One region of the Priestia sp. TGN 0903 genome, then DNA from elsewhere that is predicted to be linked to it. Evidence: predicted binding sites of a transcription regulator. Region 1 holds the regulator's gene; the other holds the start of a gene.

What was found. The regulator LexA, encoded in region 1, represses DNA repair genes until DNA is damaged. The targets are predictions, from matches to a motif close to CGAACATATGTTCG.
Region 2: a site for LexA is predicted at 2,004-2,017, ahead of recA (recombinase RecA). Genes of this name have one in related genera too.

What each region holds. Positions count from the first base shown of each region.
Region 1 is NZ_JBOZGL010000002.1:240,211-248,714, forward strand. It holds gene ACRPLY_RS07580 (ArnT family glycosyltransferase) at 1-343, opposite strand, end outside; gene ACRPLY_RS07585 (hypothetical protein) at 626-826, shown strand; gene ACRPLY_RS07590 (hypothetical protein) at 894-2,339, opposite strand; gene lexA (transcriptional repressor LexA) at 2,549-3,166, opposite strand; gene yneA (cell division suppressor protein YneA) at 3,313-3,642, shown strand; gene ACRPLY_RS07605 (YneB family resolvase-like protein) at 3,696-4,364, shown strand; gene ACRPLY_RS07610 (DUF896 domain-containing protein) at 4,434-4,664, shown strand; gene tkt (transketolase) at 4,832-6,838, shown strand; gene sirA (sporulation inhibitor of replication protein SirA) at 6,987-7,427, shown strand; gene ACRPLY_RS07625 (YneF family protein) at 7,518-7,730, shown strand; gene ACRPLY_RS07630 (ABC transporter transmembrane domain-containing protein) at 7,821-8,504, shown strand, end outside.
Region 2 is NZ_JBOZGL010000001.1:924,376-932,879, reverse strand. It holds gene ACRPLY_RS04790 (MFS transporter) at 1-597, shown strand, start outside; gene ACRPLY_RS04785 (hypothetical protein) at 865-1,305, opposite strand; gene ACRPLY_RS04780 (ASCH domain-containing protein) at 1,318-1,668, opposite strand; gene recA (recombinase RecA) at 2,181-3,218, shown strand; gene ACRPLY_RS04770 (hypothetical protein) at 3,571-4,044, opposite strand; gene ACRPLY_RS04765 (VOC family protein) at 4,248-4,700, opposite strand; gene ACRPLY_RS04760 (DinB family protein) at 4,985-5,488, shown strand; gene ACRPLY_RS04755 (VanZ family protein) at 6,109-6,318, opposite strand; gene ACRPLY_RS04750 (hypothetical protein) at 6,635-6,784, shown strand; gene ACRPLY_RS04745 (cation diffusion facilitator family transporter) at 7,118-8,053, opposite strand.

The sequences.
Region 1 (8,504 bases):
ATTCATAATTTCCTTTTGCGATATTACGTGCGGCATCTAACATGACAAGAAAGTCAGATTTTACAGGTGTTTGAACAGAAAGCATCCATGCTAATCGAACACCTAAGGTCAAAACAATCAGTGAAATAAAAAAAACAGTTTTGTTCATGTATCTACTTGCAATAGCTATTAGAAAAATGACAAGGAAAGTGATACATATTCCTTCAATAATAAATGAATTACTTAAAGCCAAGCCTTTTAAGTCCAATGAATTTGTCATCGCACTATAACTGCCCCATAGAGACCATGTAAGAATCATGACACATAAAAGAATCAGGCTTTTGGATAAAAATGAGTTAAGCATATTACCTCCTGCAAATTATTTCAAAGATAAGGTACAAAATTCCTACCCTATGATACCATATTTTATTATTTTGTATATATTTTTCTTATAGAGTATAATGTTAGATTGTTCTGAAATTACAACAGCGGCACAACGTGTAATAAAAGGTTCAGTGGAGTAGGCAGTGATTTAGTAATAGATAAAAGAGGTTGGGAAAAAAGGATTTTAGTCGAAGCGAAAAACGAACCATTAATCATCATGTTTGATTAGTGGTTCGTTTTTTATGGTGCACGTAGGTTTCATTTGTTTAGTTCTTTCCAGCAGTTGATTGGAGGGCAAGACGAAGACTCCTGCGGGAAAAGCGGAAGGGGTGAGACCCCGCAGGAGCGCAAGCGACGAGGAGGCTCACCGGCCGCCCGCGGAAAGCGAAGTCTTGCACGGAAATCAACTGCGATGTCACAAGCAATCCCTGCTAGCTTATTTATTTCATTTGTTTCCCTTTAGACTTGCTTGGTTTAGTTATGTCTCAATCTCTTCTTTTTTATAATGTATTTTCTGATGCGAACAGCTTTTATGTTTTAAATCGATCTTTTAATAAATTCCATAGGGAACTCACTCCGAGACTAATGCTGATCAGAATTCCTGATAAAGCTACTATTAAAGCGATATATTCAAAGATAGAAAACTGCTTCATACTATCCCAATTGATGTTTCCCTTTAGCTTGCTAATAACTAAATTCATTCCGTAAATACCGGAAAGAACGGTATAAATCGTTAAAATTAATAATAAGTAATTGTGACGCTTGGCCGCGATTTTCTCTTGATTTTGATACAAAGTACCAAGGGTTTCTTTGACTTCTTGATAAAGAGAATTGATGTGGAAGATTTTTTTAAAGAGCTCAGAAAACTCTTGACCTTCCGTGCGAGAGCTAATTTCTAAAAATAAATATTTACCTGAAAATACAGTAATAGAGCGAATTAGTCGCTCGATGCCCTCTGAATTTTTATGAAACGTGAGCTGAGAATACTCATAGGATAGTTTTAGCAACACGATTTTATAGAAAAAATGCAAAAATAAATTATAGTAATGTTGGCCAAATAGATGATTCATCAAAAGCTGATCCGTTTTAGAGTCTGTCGATTTAGAAATACACGAAAACACATGGTCTGTTATAACGTAATAGGTTTCAGGAGCCCATCTGGAATACACGTGTTTGGTATTATACGTTTTAATATACTCATGGTTGTGTGCAGAGATAAACGGTTTCCCGTCAGGCGTATAGCTATTTAGCTGCCCAGTACGAAATAAAGTTGTGGAGTTAATCTCTTGCTCTTGATTTACCGTTACATAACTTAATACAAACATCCGTTCATCGATAAAATAAGGAAGACTCCCGACGTGCTGTTCACGCGTCGCTTCTTTTTTGATGTGTTCGTTCAAAAATGGCGCGAGCTGTGAAAAAATATAATCCTGTACTTTGCTATAGCGATGATGTTCATAGGTAATGGTGGATCCATGCTCTTCAGCAAGCTTCGGTTCTAATACACGAAAATGATTCATGAATTCTAAAATGTCATCATAGGTGTAATGATTATGACTCATCTCAGTGCGAATGGTCATGACGCCAATTTCAAAAGGACATAAAAAAACATCCACAGACAGCACGTTGCTAGACACGGTGGTGGAGGAAGTTTGTAGCGTAACGGTATGGTCTATTTTTTTTGAAAATCGAAGCAAGCCTTCTTTTTCGCACGAATCAGGAAATAGAATACATTCAATGTAAGGAAGAAAATATTGATCCAAGCTATCATGAGATACGTAATACTGTTCTCCGTAGTATTCTTTTTCTACATGTTTGTTTTGAATGGAAAAAAACTCAAACATATTTGCTTCTAGTGCATGAACAAGCTGCTCTTTATTTTTTCGATCAAAGGAAAAAGGAAAAAGAAACATGTTCATTGCTTTGGTAGGCATAATAGTTTGAAATGGTTCTGTTTTCCTTGGTGTATTGGTCATAAACTACATCCTTCTTATAGTCGGTTGTATTTTTTTTGAGAGTCGAAAAAATGCAGACAGAAAGTAAAAGGTAAAACAGGCTTTATAAAAACCGCTCTACCTGCCTGTAATGATTCGACGTATCATTTATAATATGCCAATTTTTTTAGAAAACAAACGTAAAAAACCAACTAACATCATGATTAGTTGGTTTTACATACAGTGTGTGATTAGTGAATCGTGCGATATACACCAGTGACTTTTCCTAAAATCGTTACGTGGCGAAGAATAATAGGCGCCATCGTTGAATTTTCAGGCTGTAAACGAACGAAATTTTCTTCTTTAAAGAAACGTTTTACCGTTGCTTCGTTGTCCTCGGTCATAGCGACCACAATATCTCCGTTATTAGCAGTTTGCTGCTGACGTACGATTACCATATCGCCATCTAGAATACCTGCTTCAATCATACTTTCTCCCATAATTTCAAGCATAAATACATGATCATCTGGAGAAACGAATTTATCTGGAAGAGGGAAATATTCTTCCACATTTTCAACGGCTGTTATAGGAAGACCCGCTGTTACTTTACCGATAACAGGAACATTAATGACATTGCTTTTAGGGATGTTTACTTCGTCTAGTTGAAGAACTTCGATTGCTCTTGGTTTTGTTGGATCTCTGCGAATTAACCCTTTACTTTCTAAACGAGCTAAATGCCCGTGTACAGTGGAGCTAGAGGCTAATCCCACCGCTTCCCCAATCTCACGAACAGAAGGCGGATAACCTTTTAATTTTACTTCGTGCTTAATAAAATCTAGTATGTCTTGTTGACGTTTTGATAGCTTCATATTTTTCACCTCGATTTTAGCTATTCTTTAGGTGAATTATACCACGTGATGTGTCAATATACAAACATAAGTTCGAAGAATTCCATTGACAGAAACAAATGTTCTCAATAAAATAAGAACATATATTCTGATAGGGGGATCATAATATGCACCAATTCTTACATTCTATGAAACATTACGCTATTTTTTTTGCAGTTATCGCTGCACTTACATATGTATTGACGCTGGTTTTAGGAGCGGATAAAGTAGATTTAGACAAATATTCAACGGTTACTATTACAAAAGGAGATACGCTTTGGGACTTGTCCAACAAGTATCATAATCACCATCATTTGACCACCAATGAATTTGTCAAATGGGTTGAAGACGTCAATGATCTAAACTCAGACACTGCCCAGTCTTTATCTCCTGGAGATAAATTATATATTCCTGTTTTAAAAAAAGAGTTACATAATCAAGTGGCAATTGAACAGTAGTGTGTAACGGCCGTTCCTGAATATTGTTAGAAGCCGAAAAGGTCGTGATAAAAGTGGACGCCATTATTTATTGCCGTGTAAGTACGGATAAAAAAACCCAAGAAACATCTTTACAGCGCCAGCAAGAAGAATTAAAAAAGCTTGCTGATCTTCACCATCTAAACGTAAAAAAAGTCGTAATGGAAAAAGCAAGCGGATATGACGTAGACAGAGAGGGTATATTGGATGTTCTTCATACAATGAAAGAAGAAAAAATATCTGTGCTGCTCATTCAAGACGAAACGCGATTAGGCAGAGGAAATGCCCGAATTGCGCTTCTTCATGCTTTTCATAAAGAAAATGCTACGATCTATACGATTAGTCATCAAGGTCAGCTTCAGCTTTCAGAATCTGATTCGATGGTGTTAGATATTATTAGCTTAGTGGAAGAGCATCAGCGGAAATTACATAACGCTAAAATTAAAAGAGGAATGAAAAGAGCCGTAGAAAACGGTTATCGTCCGCAGCAAAATTTAAAAAATCAAGGAGTTAACTCAGGAAGAGAAAAAAAAGAAGCGCCGATTGAAGAAATTGTCCGCCTTCGTCATAACGGCTTAACCTTTGCTGAAATTTCAGTTACGCTAAAAGGTTTTGGTTATAATATTTCAAAAGCAACGGTACATCGTCGCTATCAAGAGTATCAAGAGAGTGCTCAATCTCTTGATAAAACGAAAGAGATTTAGTAAGATGACTACATGTTGCCGGAACGGTTCGGTAATTTTAATTATTGATTATAAGGAGATAGGTTTTATATGCTATCAAAAGATAAACTTGCTCGTATTAATGCTCTTTCAAAAAAGGCAAAGGCTGAAGGTCTGACAGAATCTGAAGCGAAAGAACAGCAAGAGCTACGTCAGGAATATTTAAAAGTTTTCCGACAATCTATGACAAACCACCTTCATACGATTAAAGTTGTGGACGAGGAAGGTAAAGATGTTACGCCTAAGAAGTTAAAAGAGAGCAAAAAGAAGCGTCTTCACTAAGACGTTCTAGTAAAACTAGAGGGAGAGTTCCCTCTAGTTTTTTGTATATTTTTAATAAGGCACACAAAAACTGTAAAAGTGGAAATTTTTTTGGTTCAAGTATTGTACAAATAAGCAAATCATTAGTATGATAACATATGTACATAGTTTTGAAAGGAATGAAGAGTATGACACAACGTATTGAAGATCTTTCGATTGCAACAATTCGTACTTTATCAATCGATGCGATTGAGAAAGCAAATTCAGGTCACCCAGGTATGCCAATGGGAGCTGCTCCAATGGCATATACATTGTGGACAAAATTTATGAACATCAATCCAAAGAATCCAAACTGGTTCAACCGTGACCGCTTTGTATTATCAGCAGGACACGGATCGGCACTATTATACAGCTTGCTTCATTTAGCTGGATATGACTTATCAATTGAAGACCTTAAAAACTTCCGTCAATGGGGAAGCAAAACACCAGGTCATCCAGAGTTCGGTCATACAGCAGGTGTTGATGCAACAACTGGTCCACTAGGACAAGGTATTGCAATGGCTGTTGGTAAAGCAATGGCAGAACGTCATTTAGCTGAAACATACAACAAAGAAGGTTTAGAAATTGTAGACCACTTTACGTATGGTATTTGTGGTGACGGAGACTTAATGGAAGGTGTATCTGCTGAAGCAGCTTCATTAGCGGCACACTTAAAATTAGGACGCTTAGTTGTTTTATACGATTCAAATGATATTTCTTTAGACGGAGATTTAGATCGCTCGTTCTCTGAGAACGTAGAAGATCGTTTCAAGGCTTACGGATGGCAAGTAATTCGCGTTGAAGACGGCAATGACTTGACAGCGATTGCAAACGCAATTGAAGAAGCAAAAGGCGATTTAACACGCCCAACGCTAATTGAAGTAAAAACAACAATCGGATTTGGTTCTCCAAACCACGCGGGTACTTCTGGCGTGCACGGTTCTCCATTAGGTTCCGATGAAACAAAATTAACAAAAGAAGCTTATGCATGGACATTTGAAGAAGATTTCTATGTGCCAGAAGAAGTGTATGCTCACTTCAAAGCTACAATTGCTGAAGATGGCCAAAAGAAAGAAAACGAATGGAACGATGTATTTGCACAGTATAAAGAAAAATATCCTGAACTAGGTCGTCAATTTGAACTAGCAGTAGAAGGAAAGTTACCGGAAGGCTGGGAAGAAACGCTTCCAGCATACGAAACGGGTTCAAGCTTAGCTAGCCGTGCTTCTTCTGGAGAAGTATTAAACGCAGTAGCACAAGCTGTACCTCAATTCTTCGGCGGTTCAGCTGACTTAGCTGGGTCAAATAAAACAATGATTAAAGGTTCAGAAGACTTCACTGCAGCTGATTACAGCGGACGTAATATTTGGTTCGGTGTACGTGAATTTGCAATGGGAGCTGCATTAAACGGTATGGCTCTACACGGCGGTGTAAAAGTATTCGGAGGAACATTCTTTGTATTCTCTGATTATCTTCGCCCAGCAATTCGCTTAGCAGCTTTAATGAAGCTTCCTGTAACATATGTATTCACACATGACAGTATCGCAGTTGGAGAAGACGGCCCAACACATGAGCCAATTGAACAATTGCCATCACTTCGTGCAATGCCAGGTCTTTCAGTGGTTCGTCCTGCAGATGCAAATGAAACAGCTGCTGCATGGCGCTTAGCATTAGAATCAACTGACCGCCCAACGGCGCTTGTATTGACTCGTCAAAACTTGCCAACGCTTGAAGGTACAAAAGAAAATGCATACGAAGGCGTGTCTAAAGGCGCGTACGTTGTATCTAAAGCTGGTAAAGACCAAGCGGATGCATTAATACTTGCAACAGGCTCTGAAGTAAGCCTAGCAGTAGAAGCACAAAAAGCATTAGCTGCAGAAGGCATTGATGTATCTGTAGTAAGTATGCCTGCATGGGATCGTTTCGAAGAGCAATCTGCTGAGTACAAAGAAAGTGTTATCCCTAAATCAGTGAAAAAACGTTTAGGTATTGAAATGGCTTCTACACTTGGCTGGGAACGCTATGTTGGAGACGAGGGACAAGTTCTTGGTATTAATCACTTCGGTGCATCTGCTCCTGGTGAAACAATCATGAAAGAATTTGGTTTTACAGTTGAAAATGTAGTAGCAAAAGTGAAAAGCTTGCTTAATGCATAATTCTTTTTCACAAGAAAGAGCAGACTCCTATGGTCTGCTCTTTTTTTCGACAAAAAAACAAAGAAATTTTTTCATCGATAGACAAGCATTGCGTACACCATTCGGTATAATGGTACAAAAAAGAACGAGCCGAAAGGGAGGATGAATCGTGAGAACGTATGAAGTATATTTAATGGAGGAAGAAGTTGCATCATCCTATTTTCGAAGAGAAAAGCTCATTTATCAGCTGCTGATTGAATATAAAATGAAACGTCACTTGCAGGAAACGCATTTACAAAAACAAGTTCATTACATTACTCGCCAACTGCCCAATTCATTTATTCAACGAGAATTACTTCAGGCGTTTTCTCATTATCCTCATTTTTTTACTCATCAAGAGACGTTTGTGCTGGAATATCCTCATAAAAAAAGTCGAGCATCTATAAAATTAACGAATCGCTGTATAACAATTGAAGGAGATGGCAATGTTGATGCTGAGACAGCTTTTTTTGAAGTATTACGCAAGCTAGATCCTTGTTTTTTAGCAGTGAATTATGGAACGGATGAATACGGCTGGCTGAGGCCTGTGAAAACAAGAAAATTTGTGTAATTATTTAAGGAAATTGGAACGGAAATATTGTATAATAGCGTATGGTCTAGTACACTGTAAGTTAGACAACATGAAGGAGGAAGTAATACCATGGGAATGTATATTCTAGTTGGTGTTCTAGCATTAATTGTTGGGATAGCGCTAGGATTTTTCATTGCTCGTAAGTATATGATGAGCTATCTGAAGAAAAATCCACCAATTAATGAACAAATGTTAAAAATGATGATGATGCAAATGGGCATGAAACCATCGCAGAAAAAAATTAACCAAATGATGAAAGCAATGAACGGCCAAATTAAATAATGGTTAATTGGACAGACACTCTCTATTCAGAAGGGTGTCTTTTGTTTTATGATAGAGATAAGAAAATGGTTGTGGGGCTAGGGGGATACGATGAAAATTTTTCGAGAGTTATGGTGGTTTTTCAAACAGGAAAAAAAGTCTTACATAACGGGGATAGCGCTGCTCATTATTGTGGCAGCATTAGAACTTCTCCCGCCTAAAATTATTGGTTTAACGGTAGATGGCATTAAAGAAGGGACGCTGAATGGAAAGCGCTTAATGCAGATGGTTGGCATTTTGCTAGGAGCTGCTGTTGTGGCCTATTTCACAAGATACATATGGCGTATTATGATATTTGGTTCATCTGTTAAACTAGCCAAGCAGCTGAGAAATACCCTCTACACTCATTTTACCAGGATGAATCAGGCCTTTTATCAGCGGCGGCGAATTGGGGATATGATGGCCCATGCAACGAATGATATTCAAGCTATTCAACAAACTGCAGGTTCGGGCGTTTTGACGCTCGTGGATTCCATTGTCACAGGAGGGCTTGTTCTATGCACAATGGCCCTAACAATCAGCTGGAAATTAACGCTTATTTGCCTTATTCCTATGCCGCTTATGGCCGTTTTAACAAGTTACTATGGTACATTGCTTCATGCGCGGTTTCATCACGCACAAGCAGCATTTTCTACTTTAAATGATAAGGTTCAAGAAAGCATTAGCGGAATTAAAGTCATTAAGACGTTTGGGGAAGAAGCAGCTGATGTCGAAGAATTTCGTATGAAGTCTGCA
Region 2 (8,504 bases), on a different contig from region 1:
TACGTTATAAATACTAAAAAGATTTTGATAGGGACTATTCTCATATTCTTAATCAATGTGGGTTATGGTGCTATGGAAGCTTTATTTATGTTTCATCTAAAAGATAATTTACATTTATCGGCACAGTATATTGGTTTAATATTTTCCCTACAAACCTTAGGGTCATTTGTAGCAATTTATGCTGCAAATAAACTAAATAAATTACCACGGGGAAATATAATTATCTATTGTGGTGTAATAATAGGTTTAGGGCAAACTATCCTTACTTTTTCAAACACTGCAGTTATTTTGTTAATAGTCTGTAGAATTGTAATTGTCGGTTCGGTAACATTATTAGCAATTAATTGGTTTACCCTTAGGCAAGAGATTGTGCCATCAGCCTTATTGGGAAGAGTAATTAGTTCAACTCGTATGTTAGCTTTTTTGGCTTTACCGATTAGTGGAATGTTAGCAGGTGTTGCAGCTGAATATATTAGCGTCTCTTTAATTTTTATTTCAGCAGGCATCCTAACGATTGTAGCGTCTTTAATCGGCATTAAGACCTCTCTATTTGAGACCCAACATATAGATCAACCTATTAATAGTAGCAACAAGTAGATAATTACTCGGGTTGACTTGAAACATATTGATATTTAGTGTATTCTTCTATAAGAACTTCATACTTGGAGTTTAAACAATAAGTAAGAACCCCTTTAACATATGGTTAATAGGGGTTTTTTATTTTTAATCCAAATGTGCATCTGATATACAAGCAAAAATCTTTTTTCATACCTAAAATACGAGTTATGTTAAGTAAAACGTAAAGTATTTGATGAAAATAATCAGTTTAACTATTTACTCTTAGTGATGACAAATGGATGGGTGTCACCAAAAAGTTGGCTTACCGACCATAAACCAAAGCATAGTCATTAATAGAATGATATAAATCCAAATAGATCGCTCTAGTTTAGTTGCCAGTTCTTTTTCATTTTGTCCTTCCTCCTTGTACTTTCGAAGTGTTGGTGAAAAAGCACGGGCCAGAAAGAACAAGGAGCAAAAAAGGAAAATCAGTGTCATTATAATCCACGGCGTAGTCCACGTCCATGGGCCACACATAACGAGGAGTATCCCTGTGATAACAAGAACATGGCCCGTATGTTTTGCGAGCCTAACAACAGATTGAAATGTGATCAAATAGGCATTCATTTCTTGTTCTCTTGAACTATGTAATTTTTTAACAATTGGCAAGAGAATAAAGAAAGGACCAATCGATAAAATGACACTAGAAACATGAATATATACTAATATACGGTACAACAAATCCATTTCTTTTACCTATCAATCGTTAACTAATCTGAACTCATGCACCCATACCCTCATTTGCGGAAGCCAAGGCATCCCAGGATGATAAGACAAAATAGATTGTTTATATTCCTCTACTGTAGCATAGCCTTCCTGGCGAGCATTTTCATGGGTTAATTCACCTAGTGATTGAGAATAAACTCGTTCCACTACAAATTTTTGATCTTCTAAAACCATTATCTCTCCTACATCAGCATATCTTCCATTTCGGCGAGTTGCTGTTTTGCTGCCTTTGATTACTTTATTTACATCATCCGGCATTGTTACAAGTCGATCGATTGTACATGTTTTTGGTGGCAATTCATTTTGTGCTTCATGGTTACTCATTAAAAAAACTCCTTTCATATCTTGTCTCGTATTTAATGTATCATATTTTTAACGACGAATTTCATTTGAATTTATTAGGTGGAAATTTTCTCTAATAAATCTATTATAATTTATCCCTTTTCTTATTCGATAGTCCAAGTACATAACATAATGTATATAAGAGAATGAATTATTCTTTGTTCGTATAATAAGGGTTATTTTATAGATTGAAGTTTCAATAACTGTAAGTATTAAAGGTATAAACCTACTTTTTACAAAAAAGATATTTCTTTGGCTGGTTTGTACAAAACTTTCTCCTTTACAACTAGATGCGTTTATTGTATGATTACACAACAGGAACATTTGTTCGATATTAAGGGTTTAGAGATAAATAAAGGAACAACAGAATAAACCAAGACAGTTAAACACAAAATTTTCTCGCACGGAGCAAAAACATTTGAGCCAATCCTTATTATTTATCCACATACATTGTCGTTTACTGTAAACGTACTAACAATCGGAGGTTTTAAATTATGAATGATAAACAAGCAGCACTAGATATGGCTCTAAAACAAATTGAAAAACAATTCGGTACAGGATCAATTATTAAGATGGGGGAAGGCACACATACAAAAGTTGAGGCATCTAGCTCAGGTTCATTAGCTTTAGATATCGCTCTTGGGATTAATGGTTATCCAAAAGGAAGAATCATGGAAGTGTACGGACCCGAAAGCTCAGGTAAAACAACAGTTTCCTTACATGCGATTGCAGAAGTACAAAAAAATGGAGGTCGAGCTGCCTTTATTGATGCTGAACACGCACTTGATCCAGTTTACGCAAGAAAACTAGGTGTAGATATTGATGAGTTACTGTTATCTCAACCAGATACTGGTGAGCAGGCACTTGAAATTGCTGAAGCATTAGTTAGAAGTGGTGCTGTAGATATTATTGTTGTTGACTCAGTAGCAGCATTAGTTCCTCAAAAAGAAATTGAGGGAGAAATGGGAGATTCTCACGTAGGTCTACAAGCTCGTTTGATGTCTCAAGCCCTTCGTAAACTATCTGGAGCAATTAATAAGTCTAAAACCATTGCTATCTTCATCAACCAAATCCGGGAGAAGGTAGGCGTTATGTTTGGAAATCCTGAAACAACGCCAGGCGGAAGAGCGCTAAAATTCTATTCTTCCGTTCGCCTTGAGGTTCGCCGCGCTGAACAACTTAAACTGGGAAATGACATAGTTGGTAACAAAACAAGAATTAAAGTAGTCAAAAATAAGATGGCACCTCCTTTCCGCATTGCTGAAGTAGATATTATGTATGGAGAAGGTATCTCAAGAGAAGGAGAAATCTTAGATATTGGTTCTGAAGTAGATATTGTTCAAAAGTCTGGATCTTGGTTTTCTTATAATGGGGAACGTTTAGGGCAGGGACGAGAAAACGCTAAGGTTTTCTTAAAAGAAAACCCTGAAATCAGAGAAGAAATTAGAAAAAACATTATTGATTTTAAATATGGTAATACTGACAACGATAATGATATTGATAACGATAGCGATAGTGAAAACGAAAGCTAATAAAAGCTTAAAATGCCTTTCCCGGCAGCTTCAAGCCCATCCATTTCACTGATTTCACTTCATTATTTTGGTCATTTTATGCGATTTATAGTAGCCAGCAGGGAGCTGATATTGTCTTAATTCAAAAGGAGCTTGGCCACAGTGATCGTAAAATAACGGAACGTTATCTAGAAAAAGGTTTTGCAGAGAAAACAAAAAATTGGGCTACTGTGGAAGGAACAAGATTTCTAATTGAGATACTGTTGTCTAAAGCGCTATACTAGACTTTTTATTGCAATCTCTTTAAACAGAAAAATTCTTATAGCAAACAAACAGAACCCTATTTAATTAAATAGGGTTCTGTTTAATTAGATCAAGGTCTATGGAAGTTGACCGTTTTCTCATCGTCCCCCGTGCGTTCAAACCAACCTCTAAAGGCCCAGTTATCATAACCTCCATCACCTTCATTAATAAACGTTCCTTCTTCAAATATCCAGACCCCGAACGTGATACCATCATAATCTACGGTATCAAAATATTGTACACCTTGTAACTGGTCGGAATTATAACCTTGACTTAAATTCATTACTATCACATTATACTGCTGACCCGATTCAAAGAAAGCTTTTTCCATCGCTCCCTTAACAAAACCACTTCGATTGTCGGCAGTTTTAGCCGCATCTGCAATCGCTTGTCCTATGGCTACTGGATCAATCGCTACGTCTCCTCCAACTTCTGCAGCTTCTGCGGAGCCAGCAGAACCTCCTAAATTCGGTAGAGCTAATGGCGTCGCTAACATAGCTAAACCTACAGCAGAAGCTACAACAGCTTGTTTCGCTCTTCTCATTTGATCTCCTCCTATTTTAGTTGATTCTTAGAACAAATACCCTTTTTATGAATATTAAAACAAAAATTCCATAATTAAGTATATATAGGGGGCAAAAAAGTAAAATAAAGGTTTGAAAAAACCTGAAAATAATCTCGATCTATTGAAGATTCAGATAGGTTAAACGTACATTTCAGTAAAGACTTTTATAAAACGTCACTTACTTATTTGTTACTGAGTTGCTCTGCCAAACCGATTAAAAGTCCTTCTACTCCACGAATGTAGCAGAGACGATACGAGTCCTCGTACTGAACCACTTCGCCAACGAGCTGAGCGCCATATCTAGTAAGTCTGGACACCATTTCGTCAATGTCTTCAACAGTGAACATGACGCGTAGATAGCCGAGAGCGTTTACAGGAGCATTCCGGTGATCTGATATAGTAGGTGGGCTGAGAAATCGCGAAAGTTCAATCCGACTGTGACCATCCGGGGTGACCATCATCGCAATCTCTACACGCTGAGAACCCAATCCCGTTACGCGGCCACCCCATTGACCTTCGACGGTGGCCCGCCCTTCGAGACTCAAGCCAATCTCCTTAAAGAAAGAAATTGTGTCATCAAGGGATTCTACAACGATGCTGACATTGTCCATTCTTAGTAGGTTGTTTTTTTCCATAGTTTTATCTCCTTATGTGTAAAATTTTATTATCTGTCCATTTTCATAATCATTCTATTTAAAAGTTACAAATTCCTTTCAAACAAAACATTCCTATCCTGTCACTAGGCCATATTTGTTGTATACTTTATATTCTTTGTAGAAAAATGATCTATTTGTCATTAATACACGAAGTACTTTATCATTTACTTAACTAATTAATGAAAAAATGGGTGTAATAATAATTCTAAAGAGTGTATAGTAAAGAATAATTTTTCATTATATGTCTGAGAGGTGGGATTGTTATGGAAAAGCTAGAATATGAATGGGTAAAACAAGCACGACAAACTTTATTAGAGCAGTGTAGAGAATTGAGTGAAGGTGACTTGACGAAAGAGTTTGCATTTGGTTTTCAAAATATTAGAGATTCTCTAGTTCATGTGGCAGGTTGCTACCATGCTTGGTTAGGTTCTTTTGTGCTTTCAGAAACATCATCACCACTATTCACAAAAGAAGTAATTAATACTATGAAAATAGACGATATTCAGCATTATTTTCAACAGGCTGATAGATATGTAGAAAAAGTATTGGAGCAATTCACAGATAAATTTGATGAGTCTATCGAAAAAGAACTTGCTTGGAGAGCAAACAGTGGTTTTGTAAGAAAGACACCTCGTCAATTGCTTACCCATTCAATTACTCACGAATCACATCATAAAGGACAAATTGTAGTTATGTTACGTCTATTAGGACATACACCTAAAAATACGGACATATTGGGATTACCTGAAAAAGAACCTTTCAAATAATAAATTAAGAAATCATTTCACGAAGAGCATATTTGCAGTCCTAGCTTATATTTGGATGTTCCAAGAGGCCGTGATCGGGCTTCCTGAAATTGTGCAAAACATCTCGCGTGTGCTGGATATTGGTGAACGTGTTGCTGAAGACGTTCACAGCTAGAATCACAAAAATTTAACCAACCATCGTTGTTACGCTATCCACTAAATTATTGTTGTTGTCTTTTCAGAGAAATAAATCCATAAATATAAGTTGGAGGGTTTTAATGAAAAAAAATATTTCTTCTAATGGACTCTGAGGAAAAGGTATCTTCTTATTTCATCTAGATAACGGAATGAGCGTTAAATTCAGTGGTATTTAGTAATATCAAGTTGGGAAATTTTGTAGAAAAAGAACTATTTTGTCGTCACTAAGTGTAAATAGTAAAAAATAAATAATAAATAAAATACTTTATCAATTACTTAACTAAAAAAACTTAAGTAAGGTTGCTTTTTAAAAACAGAGTCATCACAATGTTTATTTTTAAAGTTATATGTATATGAATCTACAAATCTGGCCAGACTAATAACGTATTCCCAACAGAACAACCTACTGTACAGGAGGTTGTTCTGTTTTATAAATTATATACTTAGTTACCATCAACCAGCTTATTGGAACAAAAAGGGCATCTATCTATATAGTCGCCCTTTTTTATTTTACTGGCTTGCTTATTTATTAAAAGAACCACATAACTTATAACTGTTCCAAACATATTAAGTAGAACATAGTCTATATCTAAGCTACGTCCCATGAAATATTGAATAAATTCAATTAAACATGTAACAGATAAATCTAAGATTGTTACTTTTTTTACTTAACGAAACTTTCTTGATAGGGGTTTATTTTTATAGAATCCTTCAAAAAGGTTGCTGTAGACCCACTTGAACTTGCTTTGTTAGGATAAAAGAGAGGAAACATTATGGAGTCCTGTAGTAGATATCTCCATTCTCGCAAATTCTATCTTGGGAGTAGACGCTGCTCATGATATAACAGCTAAAGTAGAGAATACATTAGCATAAGAACACAGTATAGAGGGTGCTAACTTACATGTGGAAACAAGCCAAATAGTAAACATGTCCATTAAAACGAATACATAAAGGGAAGGAATTAATCATATGGAATTAGGATATAAGAAAAACATACAGCTTAAAGATAGAGATTTAAAGTATAAAATAAAAGATAGTGAGGAAACAATTGAATTGATTGTTTTTATTGCACTTTTAAGTGTGATTTTTATTATTAATACTTTCTTTAAATTCTTATAGTCTTTTTTACATGTGATTGTATGAAAAGATATAGTATGTATGTCTGGACGTGCATATTATAGTAAAAAGCCACCTTTACTTCAAATACTAGATGGCTTTTTATTTTATTAACGATAATAATTTCTTTAACACTCTGCAATAGATTTGAATATTTTGTTCGTGAAAATATATCTTTTTTAAAACACAAAAACTCATTCATAATGTAAGAAAGATCTGGGAAATAATAATTCGTAAAAGTGAGTCATGATTTTTTTGTCTGTTGACCTATACATTTAGTTTATTATCGACAGCAATATTCTTCAGGGTTTACACATATAAAAACACCAAGTTGTATTAGTGATGACCTTCACGTTTGGTGGTAGAGCAAATAGCTGACTCATCATGAGGGTGCTCTTCGTTTTCTAACTGGATAGTTGCATGCTCAATTTCTTGATGTTGAAGTTTGGATTCAATTTCTCTTAATATGACCTGACTTTCCAGGAAACTTATTTGATTATTTAACACCACATGACAGGATAATGCATTTTTCCCACTAGTTATACTCCAAACATGTAAATCGTGGACATTTAGTACACCTTTAACTGCATGAATTGTTTCCATTACTTTTTCTAAAGAGATTCCTTTCGGTGTACCTTCCATTAAAATTTCTATTGTCTGCTTTACAATTTTCCATGCGCCCAAAGCAATTAAGAATGCAATAAGAACACTTAGGATTGGATCTACGATATTCCAGCCAGTGAATAGGATAATAAGTCCTCCGATAATAACTCCTGCCGAAGCCATTGCGTCCCCAATCATATGAAGTACGGCGCTTTTCACATTGATGTTGTCTTCCTTCCTTAAGCCAAGACCTAAGTAAAGGTTCATGGCTAAACCAACAGATGCACTAATAAACATCCATGTACTTCCCACTGGTTGGGGATCCTTAAAGCGATCAATCGCTTCGTATAGTATGACAACAGCAATAACAATTAACGTCATGGCATTAATAAAAGCAGCTAGTATCCCTGAACGGTGATACCCGTAAGTGAAATTTTCCGAAGCTGGCTTTTGGGCTTGGTGCATAGCAAACCACGATAGCCCTATGGCTGCAATATCTGTAAGTACATGTCCAGCATCAGAAAGTAGGGCTAAGCTGTGTGAAATGAATCCTCCAATTAATTCGACTACCAGGATAATTAAAGTAAGAAAAAATGCTAATTTCATTTTCCCAATCGGAGCATGGGAGTGAAATACATCTCCGTGGTCGTGATTGTGGTTGTTTCCCATAAAAATCTCTCCTTGCTGCAAAAACATGATCATTGTTTGAAAAACCGTTATTTCTCTTGTTCTGGATTTCACTAAAAGTAGTTTATTCAAAAAACTCAATGGGTGGATCTTTAAATCCCCGAAAGCCTTATATACTAAAGATTCCTTTTAAGACAGTAGATATAGAATGTTAATTCTTTTATGATGGGATGGTGCTTTTAAGTTCTGGGAAACCCTAACAGAAGCTTCATCATTTGAAGATTTAATTTGAGCATCTGTTTTAGTATTTTCAACTTCATCAAAAATCATTTATGTCATTCAAAAGCTGTTTCCAAATCAATTTCATACTTCTTTTTAACAAATCAGAAAAAAATTGGATCACGACTTTTGAATTTCTTATGTAATATGATTAATCTTATAAGAATAAAAAAGAGACCTTATAAATTAAAATCTCTAAAATTTTCTATATAAG